Regions from separate parts of the Planococcus sp. MB-3u-03 genome, predicted to be linked through region 2. Evidence: riboswitches for the same ligand, from Rfam matches in the RefSeq annotation. Region 2 holds a riboswitch; each other region holds the start of a gene.
The links. Region 2 has a riboswitch for thiamine pyrophosphate ahead of CW734_RS14910 (lipoate--protein ligase family protein). Riboswitches for the same ligand answer to the same signal wherever they lie in the genome.

Region 1: it holds a riboswitch for thiamine pyrophosphate, as region 2 does, so the genes downstream of both, tenA (thiaminase II) here and CW734_RS14910 (lipoate--protein ligase family protein) in region 2, are expected to answer to the same signal.
Region 3: it holds a riboswitch for thiamine pyrophosphate, as region 2 does, so the genes downstream of both, CW734_RS09630 (ABC transporter substrate-binding protein) here and CW734_RS14910 (lipoate--protein ligase family protein) in region 2, are expected to answer to the same signal.

The regions. Positions count from the first base shown of each region.
Region 1 covers NZ_CP025135.1:2,517,867-2,523,103, forward strand. Annotated here, with positions in the region: gene thiW (energy coupling factor transporter S component ThiW) at 1-203, opposite strand, end outside; gene CW734_RS19750 (hypothetical protein) at 200-355, opposite strand; gene CW734_RS13960 (thiamine phosphate synthase) at 381-815, opposite strand; gene thiD (bifunctional hydroxymethylpyrimidine kinase/phosphomethylpyrimidine kinase) at 790-1,668, opposite strand; gene thiM (hydroxyethylthiazole kinase) at 1,658-2,419, opposite strand; gene tenA (thiaminase II) at 2,412-3,101, opposite strand; TPP riboswitch at 3,191-3,292, opposite strand; gene CW734_RS13980 (S1C family serine protease) at 4,001-5,110, opposite strand.
Region 2 covers NZ_CP025135.1:2,735,440-2,740,676, reverse strand. Annotated here, with positions in the region: gene CW734_RS14930 (RrF2 family transcriptional regulator) at 114-548, shown strand; gene CW734_RS14925 (pyridoxamine 5'-phosphate oxidase family protein) at 575-997, opposite strand; gene CW734_RS14920 (hypothetical protein) at 1,065-1,295, opposite strand; gene CW734_RS14915 (STAS domain-containing protein) at 1,430-2,449, shown strand; TPP riboswitch at 2,596-2,702, shown strand; gene CW734_RS14910 (lipoate--protein ligase family protein) at 2,790-3,629, shown strand; gene lipA (lipoyl synthase) at 3,626-4,570, shown strand; gene CW734_RS14900 (DUF4825 domain-containing protein) at 4,618-5,115, shown strand; partial or broken gene pepT (peptidase T) at 5,216-5,237, opposite strand, start outside.
Region 3 covers NZ_CP025135.1:1,662,040-1,667,276, forward strand. Annotated here, with positions in the region: gene CW734_RS09600 (hypothetical protein) at 1-299, shown strand, start outside; gene CW734_RS09610 (GNAT family N-acetyltransferase) at 1,746-2,309, shown strand; gene CW734_RS09615 (nitroreductase family protein) at 2,426-3,073, shown strand; gene CW734_RS09620 (MarR family winged helix-turn-helix transcriptional regulator) at 3,180-3,608, shown strand; gene CW734_RS09625 (putative quinol monooxygenase) at 3,640-3,936, shown strand; TPP riboswitch at 4,033-4,143, shown strand; gene CW734_RS09630 (ABC transporter substrate-binding protein) at 4,271-5,237, shown strand, end outside.

The sequences.
Region 1 (5,237 bases), 220 kb from region 2:
GTCCCAGTCAAGACGCGCACCGCTCCAGTCAATAAGGCGATGACGACCGCAGGCCCTGGGCCGAAGACGACTGCTGCGATGACATTGATCGCATGCTGCACCGGATATGCTCGGGCGATGCCTGCCGGAAACCAGACGAACGCGGATCCGGCGACGGCGAGTGCGACGAACATTGCCATGAGTACGAGTTTTTTCGTGTTCATCCGATACACCTCTCCGGTATCGCTCGTTTGAAGCGTTCGATTTGCCTTGCGACATCTTGTGCCTGTGCTATCGAAGAGATGACGGCGATGCCCGATACGCCTGCCCGCCACACCATTTCGGCGTTGCCTGGTTCGATGCCGCCGATGCCAATGACGGGTACGTGCGGATATTGGGTTTCACTTTAATGATTTCAGCAACACCCGCTGGCGGTTTGGCATCGCTTTTGTGCGCGTGCCAAATACCGGTCCCATGCCGAGATACGTCGCGCCGCACGTCAGCGCTTCATTCGCTTCTTTGACTGAATGCACCGAAACCCCAAGAGCCATCGATACGCCGATTCGTTTTCTCACCGATCCGCAGTCCATATCATCCTGGCCGATATGGATGCCGTCCGCTTCGATTGTGCAAGCCAGTTCGACATCGTCATTGATGAATAGCGGGACATCGTATTCACTGCACAACTTCTTGCACTTTGCCGCGAACTCCACGAGCGCATCACCCGTCAATGCGCCGCGCCCTTTTTCGCGCAGCTGAAAATGGGTGATGCCGCCTTGCAGCGCTTCTTCGAGCAGCTCGAGCGGCTCTTTAGTACCGGCGTTTGTCGTACCCATTAGAAAATAAATCGCTGGATTCCCGAACAAGATGAACCACTTCCTTTTCGATAGATTCTTTGTACGCCGCATGATGTGTCGGGCCGTGGCCATGCCCGATGTGAAGCGGATACGCAAGAGCTGCCTGGATGAATTCCTTGGCAGTGAACAAGGCTTCTTCCACTGGTTTGCCTTTGCCGAGTTCAGCTGTCAGCGCCGCTGAAAACGTGCAGCCCGTGCCATGTGTCTGTTCCGTTTGGAGACGCTCTGAGCGTAGTAAGATGACCTTTCCTTGCTGATCCAGATAATAGTCTTCCGCAACGTCAGGGTCAGTGCTATGGCCGCCTTTGATGACCACAGCTTCCGCACCGAGCGATAAAATCGCTTCCGCCGCATTTCTGCGTGATGCATCGTCTGTAATGTCTATTCCGCTCAATACTTCCGCTTCCGGGATATTTGGCGTGATGATGGCAGCGAGCGGGACGAGCATCGTTTTAATTGCTTCGACCGCTTCCTGCTGCAACAAGGAAGCGCCGCCTTTTGCGATCATGACGGGATCGATGACGAGCCTGTTCCAGCCGTAGCGTTTGATGCCTTGTGCGGTTTCTTCGATGATGCCGGCGTCAAACAGCATGCCGGTCTTGAGCGCGCGGATATCGAAGTCCGTCCCAATTGCATCGAGCTGTTCTTTGACCGCTTGTCGATCCATCGGATAAATGCCGTGAACGCCCTGCGTGTTTTGGGCGGTCACCGCCGTTACCGCCGAACAGCCGAATACGCTAAGTTCCTGGAATGTTTTCAAATCCGCTTGTATCCCCGCTCCACCGCCTGAATCAGATCCGGCAATCGTCAATACTTGGGGTTTAGCGTCCATATAGTACCACCTCCTGTCGTTTGGATAGTTCGTCCAGAAAAGCCATCTGGAAAGTTCCCGGGTTCAAGGCGATTTTCGATGCCTTGCTTCCTGCATTCGCGTAAATCTGCAAGCCGTAAGCAACTGCATCGAACCGATCGCTTTCTTCGTCCGTCAAGAATGCGGCAAGCACAGCACTGAGCAGACACCCCATCCCCGTGACCGACGCCATCAAGGGATCGCCCCCTGTGATGTGCTCGGTCCGTTCTCCGTCCGTCACCAGATCGCTCATTCCGGTCACGGCGACAAGTGTTCGATATTCATCAGCCACTTGTTTAGCGATGGTCTCCAAATCGCCTTGGCCTTCTCCGGCATCGACGCCGCGCGCTTGCCAATCTACTCCTGCAATGGCCGCGAGTTCGCCTGCGTTGCAGCGCACTAAAGTGATATCGAGTTCTGTCAGCAATCGTTTCACGGCTTTCAATCGATAAGCTGTCGCGCCGGCACCGACCGGATCCAACACAATCGGGATGCCTTTTTCCATGGCGGCGCGTCCCGCGATGAGCATGCTGTTGAGTGAGCGCTCCGTGATCGTGCCGATATTGAGCGATAAGGCATCGGCGTGTCCTGTGAGCTCGGCGACTTCCTGTTGTTCATCTCCCATGACCGGCGAGACGCCGAGCGCGAGCAAGCCGTTTGCCTGAAAATTCGAGACGACGTGATTAGTGATGCAGTGAATCAAGGGTTTTCGTGCGCGCAATTCCCTAAGCATGGCGGACACTCTCCTTTTTCGCGGGCAGCTCCCACGTTTCCATCGTCCACGCCTGCTGCCAGAACTGCCATTCATAATAGCTGCTTCTCATAAAGCGCGTTTTCAATTCCTTGCGCCGCTCTTCCGGCAAGCCCTCAGCTAAATGGTCCATCCGATTGATCTGTTCGTTCACTAGTTCCCCGAACCACTCGGATCCGTATGTGCCAATCCATTTCTGAAAAATCGGTTCTTCCGGCGTCGCGGTTTTCAACCGTTCGCCGATTTCGTAATAAAGCCAATAGCACGGAAGCAAGGCTGCAAGCACATCTGCAAGATCGCCTTCTGCCGAACGGTACATATGCGAAACGTAAGCATAGGCGTGTGGCGACGGTTCGAATAGTTTCCAATCTTCCTCTGTTACCCCGAGCAATTCCATAAACGATTCATGAAGCGCGAGTTCCGCGGCGCAGGTCTGTTCTGCGTGATGCGCAAAGGATTGCGTCGTTTTCAAATCTTTGGCTTTTGTGGCACCGATCGCCTGTACTTTCGCGAAATGGGTTAGGTAATAGGCATCTTGCATGACGTAGAATTTAAAAACATCGAGCGGCAAATCGCCTTTCGCGATGCCTTTCACAAACGGGTGTTCAAAACTGGCGTCCCATAAATCTGTGCATTCCAACCGGACTTCTTTACAAAATGTCATGTCGCTCTCTCCTTTTTTGGGCAAAATAAAACACCGCTTCCCAGGTAAGGAAGCGGCGATAAAGGTCAGCTGAAGAAATTGGAGAAAAGCTCACAATTCGCCCACTTCCCTACGCTGGTATGATCCAGATCAGGTTCAAAGGGTCCGGACTCTTGTCCGTCTCAGCCAACTTGGCTCCCCTAGTGGAATAGCGATATTTTTTTATTGTCGGCAATAGAATACCATAGCTGGCTAGCGAATTCAAAACTTTTTGAAATTAAGATAGCAGGAGTTTTGTTGTTTAATTGGAATTAGCTTGCACTTTTCATCTACTAGTTATCCGCAGCCTCGCTTGGGTTTGAGCTTTCACAATGAGCCAATGAATTGGCGAAAGGCAGTTGAGCCGATTCATTTGCGACGCATCTGCTTTTGCAGATGTGGGAGCAAAGTTATACGTTCATTTCCCAATCTAGTGGAGTATGCGAAGTTTATCATTTTCCGGCTTCGCTTCACCCTTAAGCGCGATGCTGCTTTTAGATTCCATTGGATAGATAAGTGACTAGTTGAGTGGTTTTGTCGATTTCGTCCGCTTTGGTTTGTTTGATTGATTGATAATCGAAAGTGAAAATGAGTTGGAATCGATTTACTGACACCATGGTACTGTTCTGCCTCTTGCAAGCAAGCTTTCATTTCACACACACGGTCTTCAATGAACGATGCATTTCGTTTTCATTCTAAAACTAGGGCTGCAGCGGAAACCGGCGACTCCGGGAGGTATAGCGAGACAATTGAGACCCTGGACTGAGCGTAAGCGAGGGAAGCGGCTCAATGCGAGCCCTCCGGAAAGCGTCCGGTTGCAGCGCAAGCTCCCCACTCTAAATCCACTAAAAAAAAAGAACCTCCAAAAACGGAGGCTCCTATTATTCTTCTACATATTCAATCTGATAATCCCCGTACTCATCGATCACAACGGTATAGAGGCGCCGGTGGTCGATTGTTCCGGTCTCGCCGTTTGCTTCGTGGTAATTGAATACTGCGCCGGCTTCGACGTATGCACGGTCGCCTTCAATTTCGACGGAACTGACTTCCGGCACGACGGAATCGAACACGCGGCCATCCGCTGAATACTCTTGGACGACGCTGTCTACCGCTTCAACCGCCTGGCTTCCCTGTACTAAATAGGAAGAATAATAATTCAGCTCCTCGTCATTCATCGAATACGGCAGCAAGTCATAATAGGCTTCGATGAAACTCGATAATAGCGCTTCTTCAAAATACGCATCCTTTACGGACGGTTCCACCAATTGCGATTCAGGAAGCGGATCTGGGTTGTTCGCCCAGCTATCCAACATTTCCTTTTTCAAATAAAGCGGGATTGCATAGCCGATTTCGGGATTGTCTTCAAGCATGACCGAATTGATGCCGAGCACGCGGCCGGTGCTTGCATCGAGTAACGGCCCGCCGCTTGAGCCCTGCTTGATCAAAGCATTCATTTCATAAAGATCCGTATAGACAAAGACTTCCGAGAAATCGACGCCGGTGTCGGTGATTTCCCCTTCAGTCGCAGTATTCGCTGCGTTCTCGGGGCTGCCGATGGCGATAACCGGTGTGCCGATATCGACCGGTTGCATTTCCTGCTCAAGTGGCTCTTTTCCTGCGAGGTCTTCAACACGGACAAGCGCCAAATCCTCATCGAGCGACATGCCGATCACTTTGCCGGCAAATTCCTGGCCGTCGCTATTGACGAGTGAAATAAACGTGGCATCTCGCACGACATGGGCGTTCGTCAAAATGTCGCCCTGGTTATTGAATAAAAAGCCGGACCCTTGCTCGAAATCGGTATAGATCGTGTAGACATGTGTCTTGGCATTCGCTATCATCACGGCTTTTTCCTGAGCGGCCGTATCGACCGGGGAATCCGTCTGCTCTGTTTCAGCTTCGGGCGGCGCCTCTGTCTCCGTCCCTCCGCAAGCCGCGAGAATCATCGCCGACAGGAAAACCATCAGCCATTGCATCATCCGTTTTTCCATAGTCTCAACCCGCTTCCGGTAATGTGAGTTCATTATAGCAAGCCGGAATTGAAAAAGGAACGTTTACGGGCAAGCCCGACCCGGAAGATTTTTACTTGAGTGAAGACAAAAAAAGCCGCCGGTACAA
Region 2 (5,237 bases):
CAGAAAAGTCACACATGGAATAATGGGCTGAAAAAGCCCCGATTCTGCAGATGCGTTTCCTTTCCAGAAATTATGGCGGCGCGTATAATAAACGTGCAGGGAAGGTGAAACCAATGAGATTAACGATGTATACGGATTATTCATTGCGCGTACTCATCTATTTGGGAACAAAAGAAGATGGCAAACTGACAACCATACAGGAAATTTCCGATGCTTATCATATATCGAAAAACCATTTGATGAAAGTGACATTCGAACTCGGCAAAGCGGGATTTATCGAGACGGTCAGGGGCAGGGGAGGCGGCATTCGTTTGGCGGACCGTCCCGAGAACATCAATGTCGGCAAGGTCGTCCGTAAAATGGAAGAAGATTTCCACTTGGTGGAATGTTTCAATCCAGAGACCAATATGTGCCCGATTTCCCCGATCTGCGGGCTACGTGGTGTTCTCGGCAAGGCACTGCATGCGTATCTGTCAGTATTGGATGAATACAATTTGCAAGATCTTCTATTTAATAAAGAAGGATTACGTGATTTATTGCGCACGTAAAAAGCCTCCGATAGCGGAGGCTTTTTTTATAATTCGATTGTTTGTGGATCTTTGCCTTTGCGGTTCATTAAACGGACACGCGTTGGCGTAATTGCCAGGATGATCAAGTTGGGGTCTTCTGGGCCATCGAACCAGCCGGTCAAGTGTTCGTTCCACACTTTGTCGATCAGCTCACGGTCATCCCGCAGCGACATCTGGCCTTCGATTTCTAGGAAGCTATCGCCGACGCCTTCCCCTTCGTAGCCAAGCAGGATATGGGCGTTAGGATTCTTCTCGAGCTCGTCCACTTTCTGTGTCTGCTTGCTTGTAGCCGTGTACAATGTAAATTCGTCATTGAAGAATGTCATATAACGGGAATGCGGCTTGTTGTCTTTGATCGTTGCCAAAGTCCCGATCATGCTGTCTTCCAAAATTTTCAATGCTTGTTGTTTTAATTCTTGTTGTGCCATTCAAATCTCTCCTTTACAGTAGTATCGTTTGCCAGGAAAACTGCGGGCGATAAGCCCGCAGAAGAAATCATTCTGGATGTTTTTCCTCGCTTGCTGAATCATCTTTCGTATCACGGGGATTTTTTTCGTCTTTCATGTCCTGCTTCAAGTCTTCCAATGGGATGGAATCCACATTCATTTCTTCTTCGTGCATTTCTGTCATGGTTTCTTTATCTGTCTTAACTTGCTCAGGATTGTCCATTGGAGCTCCGTCGCTTGTTTTTCGTTCCTTTTCGTTGAAACGGTCTTTTTCTGCCATCGTTAGCACCTCTCCTTTAGCGTTCTTGTCTATCTATTCCTTAATTGGAGTGCTTTAAAACATTAGAACTTGCTGGGGATACCCGGCTGGCGTATGATTATTTAATAGTGCTAAATAAGGAGGATGGCTATACAATGACGCAACAAACGAAGGTAAACGTGGGCGGCCTGGATTTTGAATGGGATCTCCCACAAGGGCGCTTCCTCTTTGAAGGGCAGAATTCCGTACTGTTCTGGACTTCCACTGCGATGAAAATGTTCTTTGATTCCATCGAGGAAATCTCTGGGGAAGACGCAGCAACTGTCGTTTTGGAGTCGACAGGATTTCGCCAAGGCCAGGTAGTGGGGGATTATTTCCACAAAATGGGCGGGATTTCCGTTTTTAAAGCTTCGGAACTTATAACCAATACATATGCATCAGCTGGCTGGGGATTGGCATCCATCCGCAATTTGGATATAGAAGCCGCCACTTTGGAAGTGACGCTGAAAAACAGCTGGGAATATCAGATCAATGTGGCACAAGGAAAAAAGACCGGCGGCAGTTTCTTGCCGGCCCATTACGCGGGAATCTTCAGCTCGCTCCTCGGCCGCAGCATTTGGTATGAAGTGGTCCACTCGCAGATTGAAGGGCATGATGAATGCCTGATCCGCTATTTCCCGTCAGAAGAGACGATTGAAAAGAACATCCATACACTGGCACGCCGCAAAGAATCGGAGAAAATCCGCGAACTCGAACAGCTGGTGGATGAAAAGACAGCGGATCTCCATGACATGATCCGGGAAATCACTTCACCGCTTATTCCAGTGCTCGAAGATATTGTGGTCGTTCCGCTTCTCGGACGCTATGATGAAGCGCGTGCTGAAGAGTTATTGACCAAAACGCTTGAGAATTTGCCGAAATACAAAGCGCGTTACTTGCTCCTCGATTTGACCGGGCTGAATGAAAGTTTCAACCAGCATGCGGCGATGCTGATCGAAAAATTAGGGTCGGCCGCGAATTTGATCGGGACGAAAACGGTGCTGGCCGGTATTTCACCGCACACCAGCATGACCATCACAGAAGCGGGCGTAGACCTCTCTGGCTATGAATGCTTCCGTACGCTTCAACACAGCATCCACTTCGCGTTGGCGCAGAACGGCAAGACGATTATCTAATAATAAAGATTTCCCTATCAGCAAAACGTATAGGGAAATCTTTTTTGGATATTTTTGAATAAATTGGATAAAAATATAAAGAAAATACTATTTAGTATATTGAGATTTCTTGAAAGAAATGATAAGCTCGAGAAGAACTATACATAGCTGACCACTGGGGGAGCCGGAATTGACTGGCTGAGACGAGCGAATGCTTGGACCCCTTGAACCTGATCTGGACCATGCCAGCGTAGGGAAGTGGTACGTATGCTTCCTTTTGCCTGCATACACCGCTTCCCCATGGAAAGCGGTGTTTTTTTATGGGCTTTGGAGTCATGCATAAGCTGAGAGGAGTTGAGATATTTTGGACGAAACATGGGGCTATATGGAGTCGGGGCTTTGCACGCCGGCCCACAATATGGCAATGGACGAAGCATTGATGAACTGGCAGCGCAAGACGGGCATGAAACCTGTGCTCAGGTTTTACGGATGGGCGCCAGCCGGGATTTCAGTGGGATTTTTCCAGAAACTGAATGGCAGCATCGATCTCGAAAAAGCTGCGCAATTGGGCATACCCTTGGTCAGGAGGCAGACCGGCGGAAAAGCCGTACTCCACGATCAGGAATTGACTTACAGCGTAGTGATTCCGGAACATCATCCATCCATGCCGAAATCAGTAAAAGAAGCGTATTTGGTCATTTCCCGAGGCTTACTTGAAGGTTACCGCAATTTAGGGATTCAAGCACAACTCGCTGCGGAGAGGAAGCGTTCGAAAGAATCTTCAGCGGTATGCTTTGAAGAACCGTCTTGGCATGAATTGACTGTTGAGGGCAGGAAAGCGGCAGGAAGCGCGCAGACAAGAAAACAAGGCATCATTTTGCAGCACGGATCTATTCCGCTGCAGCTGGATGAAAACCGTTTGTTCGAATTGTTTGTCTACCCGAGTGAAGCGGTGAAGGAAAGGGCGCGCCAAGCTTTCCGCACACGCGCCGTCGCGATCAACGAACTCCTGCAAGAACCGGCAAGCTTAGAAGAAGTACAACAGGCATTCAAGGATGGATTTGAAACGGGGCTTGGCATCCTTTTGGAAAAATTCGAACCACCAGCTGAACTGCTAGAAGAAGTGCGCGTGCTCGAAGCCAAATACGCAAGCGAAGAATGGAACCACCGACGAGAAGAGAAAGGGGAACTTATGCGATGACAAAAACAAAGCAGCGTGAACGTAAACCCGAATGGCTGAAAGTGAAATTGAACACGAACGAAACTTATAATGATCTGAAGAAATTGATGCGCGAGAAAAAATTGAACACGGTATGCGAGGAAGCAAAATGCCCGAATATCCATGAATGCTGGAGTGAACGCCGCACCGCGACCTTCATGATTCTGGGAGATACATGCACAAGAGCGTGCCGGTTCTGCGCGGTCAAAACCGGCTTGCCGAACGAACTGGATTGGGGCGAGCCGGAGCGCGTAGCGGAATCGACGGAAATCATGAACTTGAAGCATGTCGTCGTTACAGCGGTGGCCCGCGATGATTTGAAAGACGGCGGGGCTGCAGTTTTTGCGGAAACCGTCCGTGCCATTCACCGGAAAATGCCGGAAACGACCGTCGAGATTTTGCCGTCCGATATGAAAGGCGATTACGAGAGCCTGCATATGTTGATGAGCAGCGAACCGGATATTTTCAACCATAATATCGAAACGGTGCGCCGCCTGACGAAGCGCGTCCGTGCGAGAGCGACCTACGATCGTTCACTGGAATTGCTATTGCGGGTCAAGGAAATCGCACCGCATGTGCCGACCAAATCAAGCATCATGGTTGGGCTCGGGGAAACGAAAGAAGAGATTATCGAAGCGATGGATGATCTGTTGGCGCACAAAGTCGACATCATGACGATCGGCCAATATTTGCAACCGACATTGAAGCATTTGGACGTCGTCCGTTACTACCATCCGGACGAGTTCCAGGAGTTGAAGGAAATCGCATTGGCGAAAGGTTTCAAGCATTGCGAAGCCGGCCCGATGGTGCGTTCTTCATATCATGCGGATGAGCAAGTAAACGAAACCGCTGTCCAGAAACGCATCAAATACATGAAAGGCGTCGAATCAACGGGCGCGAAAATCGACCGCATCGAATTTTGAAATAGCGGAGCGGGTCTATAGAAACCTTTCTTAGAGGAGGGCTTGAATTGAGAAAAATACTTGCTGCGGCTATGCTGTTATCCACCGCGCTGTTCGTTATGAGCGCATGCAGCCCGTTGCTTGCGGCAGAGGAACCAGACCTCTTCGAATATGAAGGGGCGGCAGTCGGGAATAACAGTGCCGTTCTCAACACCCTTAACAGGCTGCCGGGTGCAGAGCATTTTACAGGCTTTGAACTGGAGACGAAACAACAGCCTTATGGAGTCACCGCCTCTTACGATTGGGAAAAGGCAACATTATCGGATAAGGAAACAGCGGCACATAATGCGACTTATTTGTTTACGCTGATCGACAATGTGGAGTGGGTCCAATTTGACTTCGACACAGGAGCAGACGTGGAACAATACCAACTGACGAGAGAGCAATTGCAAGCTTGGTATGAAGTGGATTTGACCGAAATTGATGAGCAAGAGAAATTAGAAGAGCTGCTCGAACAATATTTGGATGAAGACCAAAAAATTGATGCGCTGTTGACACAATCCTAAAACTGCATGAAACCTAAAAAGAGCAGCGGCATTAGGCCGCTGCTTTTTTGTGTTGAATCGTACTGAAAAAATTTCCCGGGAAATGGATAGGGGAACCCGGTTATTTGGCGATTTTTGCAACT
Region 3 (5,237 bases), 1.1 Mb from region 2:
AATTAAATGAAAAAGCGAAAGAATTTATTCTTACGCGTTCTCTTGATACTAAAGGCAGGCTGAAGTGGTTCTCCTTATTTTTAGAAAAGCAAGGCGAACCGCTATTTTCGTCTGAACATTGTGGAGTGGAATTGATTGGTTACAAGTTAAACGCAGAACAAATAGCGTTTCTAGAAAAGTTCTTCCTGGAGATGTTCGTAGGTTTGAGTGGTGAATTTGATGACGCCTATATCCATAGTTCTGATAATTATGTATCAAACTTCTTTACTATAAATTATTTTATTACTAAATCTATTTAATCGACAAGATTTTTATATACATATAATAGACACGCATATATACTAAATTTTAGTAGATAAGGGGTAATTAGATTGAATCGAAGAGGGACTGGAACGATTTTATCTTGATTGCTGCGATGTTGTACTCTGCAAAAAATATAAGCGCAGCCATATTTGGAAGCGCCACTACCACGTGGGACGAAGAGTTATTCGATATATTTTGTCTTACACAGGAACTTCTTTACATGCCTTGAGTATTATTGCATTTATAAGCGGCATAGTATATATCGGATGGGCTGAAATAGGTGAAATGAAAAAGGAAACTCAAATTAGCATGGAAGGTATAATATTTACAGCCATTACTGAATAGAGTTCAAAAGTAAGAAAGTACCTTCACTCTATGATGTCTTTTATCTTGGTTTAACCGAAGGATTGATCAAAACTATTAAAGGAGAACCACTTATGATTATTCGCTTGTTGAAGTCATTCGCTCTATCGATCGTCTTCTTTTCATCGCACTTATCTCTTTAATCGTTGCTTTCAACGGAGACTCTTTGCTATTGTAACATCAAGACCTTATGGAGCTGAATCTTGGGAAACATCGAGCAATTTGATTGATGCCTATACATATATCCCTATGTTCATCGGCGTTTATTTTCTTTTGCTTTCTTCGATCACTTTTACTATTCCATACTTAAATCTCCAAAAATAAACTACGCTGTAATTATTGGGGAAGAATTATTTGAAACTTCCTGATTATTACTAAAAATTCGTCAATGTTCCAAATTGAACGCAATTGAGTTATCAAATTGTCTTTTAGATTGATTGTATAAAACAGGAGGCAACCAATAATATGGCTGCCTCCCTGTTTATATTTTGTTAAACACAATAGATTGATAACCTTTTATGGTTATTTCTGGTATTCTGTTGATGTTAGCTCACCGGTTTTAATCCCATTTTTAAAAAAGAGATACCTAAAAATAAGTTCAGGATTTGAAATTCACGCTTTTGTAAGAAATAGGCTAGGAGGAGACAATGGTTTTCAAATTTATCGGGTAATTCATTTATTGCTCACTGGAGCTGTCACTATTCTGATTTCTACTTTTTGCATCCGGCGGGCTTGGGAAAATTATACAGATAATGCTTTTCCAAATCCCAATGGCTTTTGCCCATCTTGGTATGGGGATAGGGTGCGTTCTATCTTTCATCAAAAGACAGTCATTTACGGATTAATCATTAGTTTTTGCCAATCCTATTTTATATGATGCTTTTCTATATTTAAAGGGATGCTCATTAAAATCTTGATATATTTTGACTCCCTTTATTAATCTGCTGATGCCAATTCGCTAAGCCGAATAAATTCCTCAGCGTCTTTTACACATAGTGCCATGCCTTTTTCCCAGAATTCTTTTGGGTGATGTCTTCACCCAGATGCTTCAACTTAATATTTTGATTGGAGATAGAATCATGAAGCTAATCAATGAACGGATATACTTGAGGCCAGTTAAGGCAGAAGATGCACAGCTGTTCTTGGATCACACCGAAGACGAGGAAATTCGATACATGACCGGAACAAAAGCCAGGTTTTCGCTTGAGCAAATCCAAGACCATATCGAACAGATCCAACAGGACGACACGCGCTACGATTTTACGATCTGTTTGTACGCAACGGATCAATTGATTGGTGAATTGTCAGTATTGGATATTGACCAGGGCAACCAGAGTGCAGGGTTTAGGATCACCATGAATGCGATGGCACTGACGGGCAAAGGCTATGGCACAGAAGCGATCGAACTGGAGCTGAAATTTGTATTTGATGTGCTGAAGCTCAACCGCCTGCAATTGGAAGTGTTCAGCCATAATGAGCGGGGCATACGCGCTTATGAAAAGAACGGCTTAAAGAGAAGGGTCTTGCGGGTAGTGCTCCATTACAACGGGGCGTTTTCAGACGAAATCATCATGGCAATTATCGAAGCGATTATCAAAAGCAAAAGCAAGAAAGGCTGCAGAAGCCTTTCTTTTTATGGATAAAAATCCTGTAAAACTTTCTGGTTGCATTTTTCTTTAACGGGTTTATATTATGTGAGGCATCAATTAATGAGGGGTCAATTAATATTTCTCAAAACAATTAGGATAGAAAAGGAGCAATTTACCATGAACACTGCAAAACAAAAACCAATGATTTCAATGAAATCGTCAATGGGCGCCGTTCCATTAAACAATACGATCCGGACGTGAAAATCAGCCGCGAGGAAATGACCGAAATCCTGAAACAGGCTTCCACGGCGCCATCTTCCATCAATATGCAGCCTTGGCGTTTTGTTGTTATCGACAGCGCAGAAGGAAAAGAAAAGCTTGCGCCGCTGGCATCTTTCAACTTGGAAAAAGTGATGAGTGCATCAGCTGTCATTGCCGTGTTCGGCGACCTCAACAACATTGAGTACGCAGAAGAGATTTATGGAAAAGCTGTAGAACTCGGTTATATGCCGGAAGAAGTGAAAGAATTCCAAGTCGGCTACTTCAAACCTTTGTATGAAGGCATGTCCAAAGAGCAGATGAAAGACATCGTGCTATTGGACTCAGGGCTTGTATCTATGCAATTGATGCTCGTTGCCCGTGCATTCGGCTACGACACCAACCCAATCGGTGGCTACGACAAGGAAAAAATCGCTGAAACGTTCGGCCTGGACAAAGAGCGGTATGTGCCAGTCATGCTTCTCACGATTGGTAAAGCCGCCAACGAAGGCTTCCAGTCGTACCGCTTGCCGGTCGAGACGACCACGACCTGGAGCTAAGCCAGCCAATCTTGAGTATTCGGTATTTATGTATTATATTTGACTGGTCAATGAATAGTGGGCACAGCTATCAATTGACTTCATCGATTATTTAGGAGGTCTTTCTATGCCGTGTTCATTTTCAAAGCAGGAACAAATGCTGCACCAGTTTAAGGGCCTGACCAATCAGATCAGCCCAAAGTTCGAGCGCTGCACAGGTATCAGTGCGTCACGCTATGAATTATTGTCCCAACTGTATAAGGTGGATGAAATCAATCAATCGACGCTTCAAAAATTGGTCAATATCGACGGCGCCGCGATTACGCGTCATTTGAAACAGCTAGAAGCGAGCGGAATGGTCACGAAGCGCAGAAATCCAGAGGACAACCGCGTGATTTTTGTCAGCCTGACCGATGAAGGCCGCGAGCGCATCATCGAATACCGGAAAGAAAATATGGGCTTCGTTAAGCAAATGCTCCACGATTTCACGTCTGAGGAAGTGGATGCGCTAAGCGATATGCTACAACGTATGCAAGACAATATCGTTGATTATTAAAAAAATATAAATTAAAGGATGGCGAAAACATATGATGATTATCCACGCACATTTGCAAGTAAAACCTGACCAAGAACAAGCGTTTTTAGATGAAGGCAAAACTCTTATTGAAGCATCGCGTCAAGAACCAGGCAATGTACAATACGATTTGATGAAATCGGTCGAGCAGGACGGCCATTACACGATGGTCGAAGTATGGAAAGATGCGCAAGCAATCGAAGCCCATAACGCGAGCGAGCATTTCACGGCATTTTCGAAAAAAGCAGCCGGATTCATGAGCGCGCCGATGGAACTCAAAGTCTATAGCGGTGAAGCTGTCCCAATGTAAGAAAAACTTGTTTGTTCAAATGAGATGCCAGACAGTGCTTGAACATCTCGGTGAACTGTGACAAGATAGACCTTGAAAGACAAATGCTAATTTCATAAAACACATGTGGGGAATCGGTGTTGCCGATTGAGAGAATATCCGTGAGATATTGACCCTTGGAACCTGAACTGGCTAATACCAGCGGAGGGAACATATTCAAATCGGTCTATTCTGCGATGATATGCGCCCAAGGTTTCTATAACCTTGGGCGCTTTTTTGTATCCGCAATTGGATATGTCCCCTGAATCAGCTCCTGAAATCATCTTTTATGAATTCATTCAGAGGGGGAAACAAGATGAAAAAATGGACGATTGCCATTGCGCCGGTATTGCTGCTGGCGGCATGTACAGACGAAGCGGAAAATCCGGGCAGCGATGTGGCGAATGAACAACAGGGATTACAAGAAGTGACGATGGTGTTGGATTGGACGCCAAATACCAACCACACCGGATTGTATGTGGCGCAGGAAAAGGGCTATTTTGAAGAGCAAGGGCTCGATGTCGAAATCATCTTGCCGGGTGAAGCGGGCGCCAATCAATTGGTCGCCTCCAACCAGGCGGAATTCGGCATCGGGGCACAGGAAAGCTTGACGGAAGCGAGAGTCCAGGGAATCCCGATCGTCTCGATCGCGGCGCTCATCCAGCACAACACGTCCGGATTTGCATCACCTAAAGACAAAGGCATCGAATCGCCGAGTGATTATGAAGGGAAAACTTACGGCGGATGGGGCGCGCCGGTCGAAAAAGCAGTGCTTGGGTCCATCATGGAACAAGACGATGCCGATGTGGGAAAAGTCGACATCGTCAATATCGGCAATAGCGACTTTTTCACAGCGGTCGAACGCGACATTGATTTTGCGTGGATCTATTACGGCTGGACGGGAATTGAAGCCGAACTGCGCGGCGATGAATTGAACATGCAGTATTTGACGGACTACTCGGACAAACTGGATTATTACACCCCGATTCTGATGACCAATGAAAACTTGATTGCAGAAAATCCGGAAACCGTTCGTGCATTCACCAAAGCAGTGTCGCAAGGCTATGAATTCGCCATCGATGAGCCGGAACAAGCAGCTGAGATCTTGATCGAAGCGGTACCAGATTTGGACCCGGAACTGGTGAATGCGAGCCAGAAATGGCTGTCGCCGAAATATCAGGACGATGCCGCGAAATTCGGCGAACAACAAGAGCAAGTGTGGGCGGATTATGCAGCTTGGATGTTCGGCAACGGGTTGCTGGATGAGGAACTGGACGTCGAGC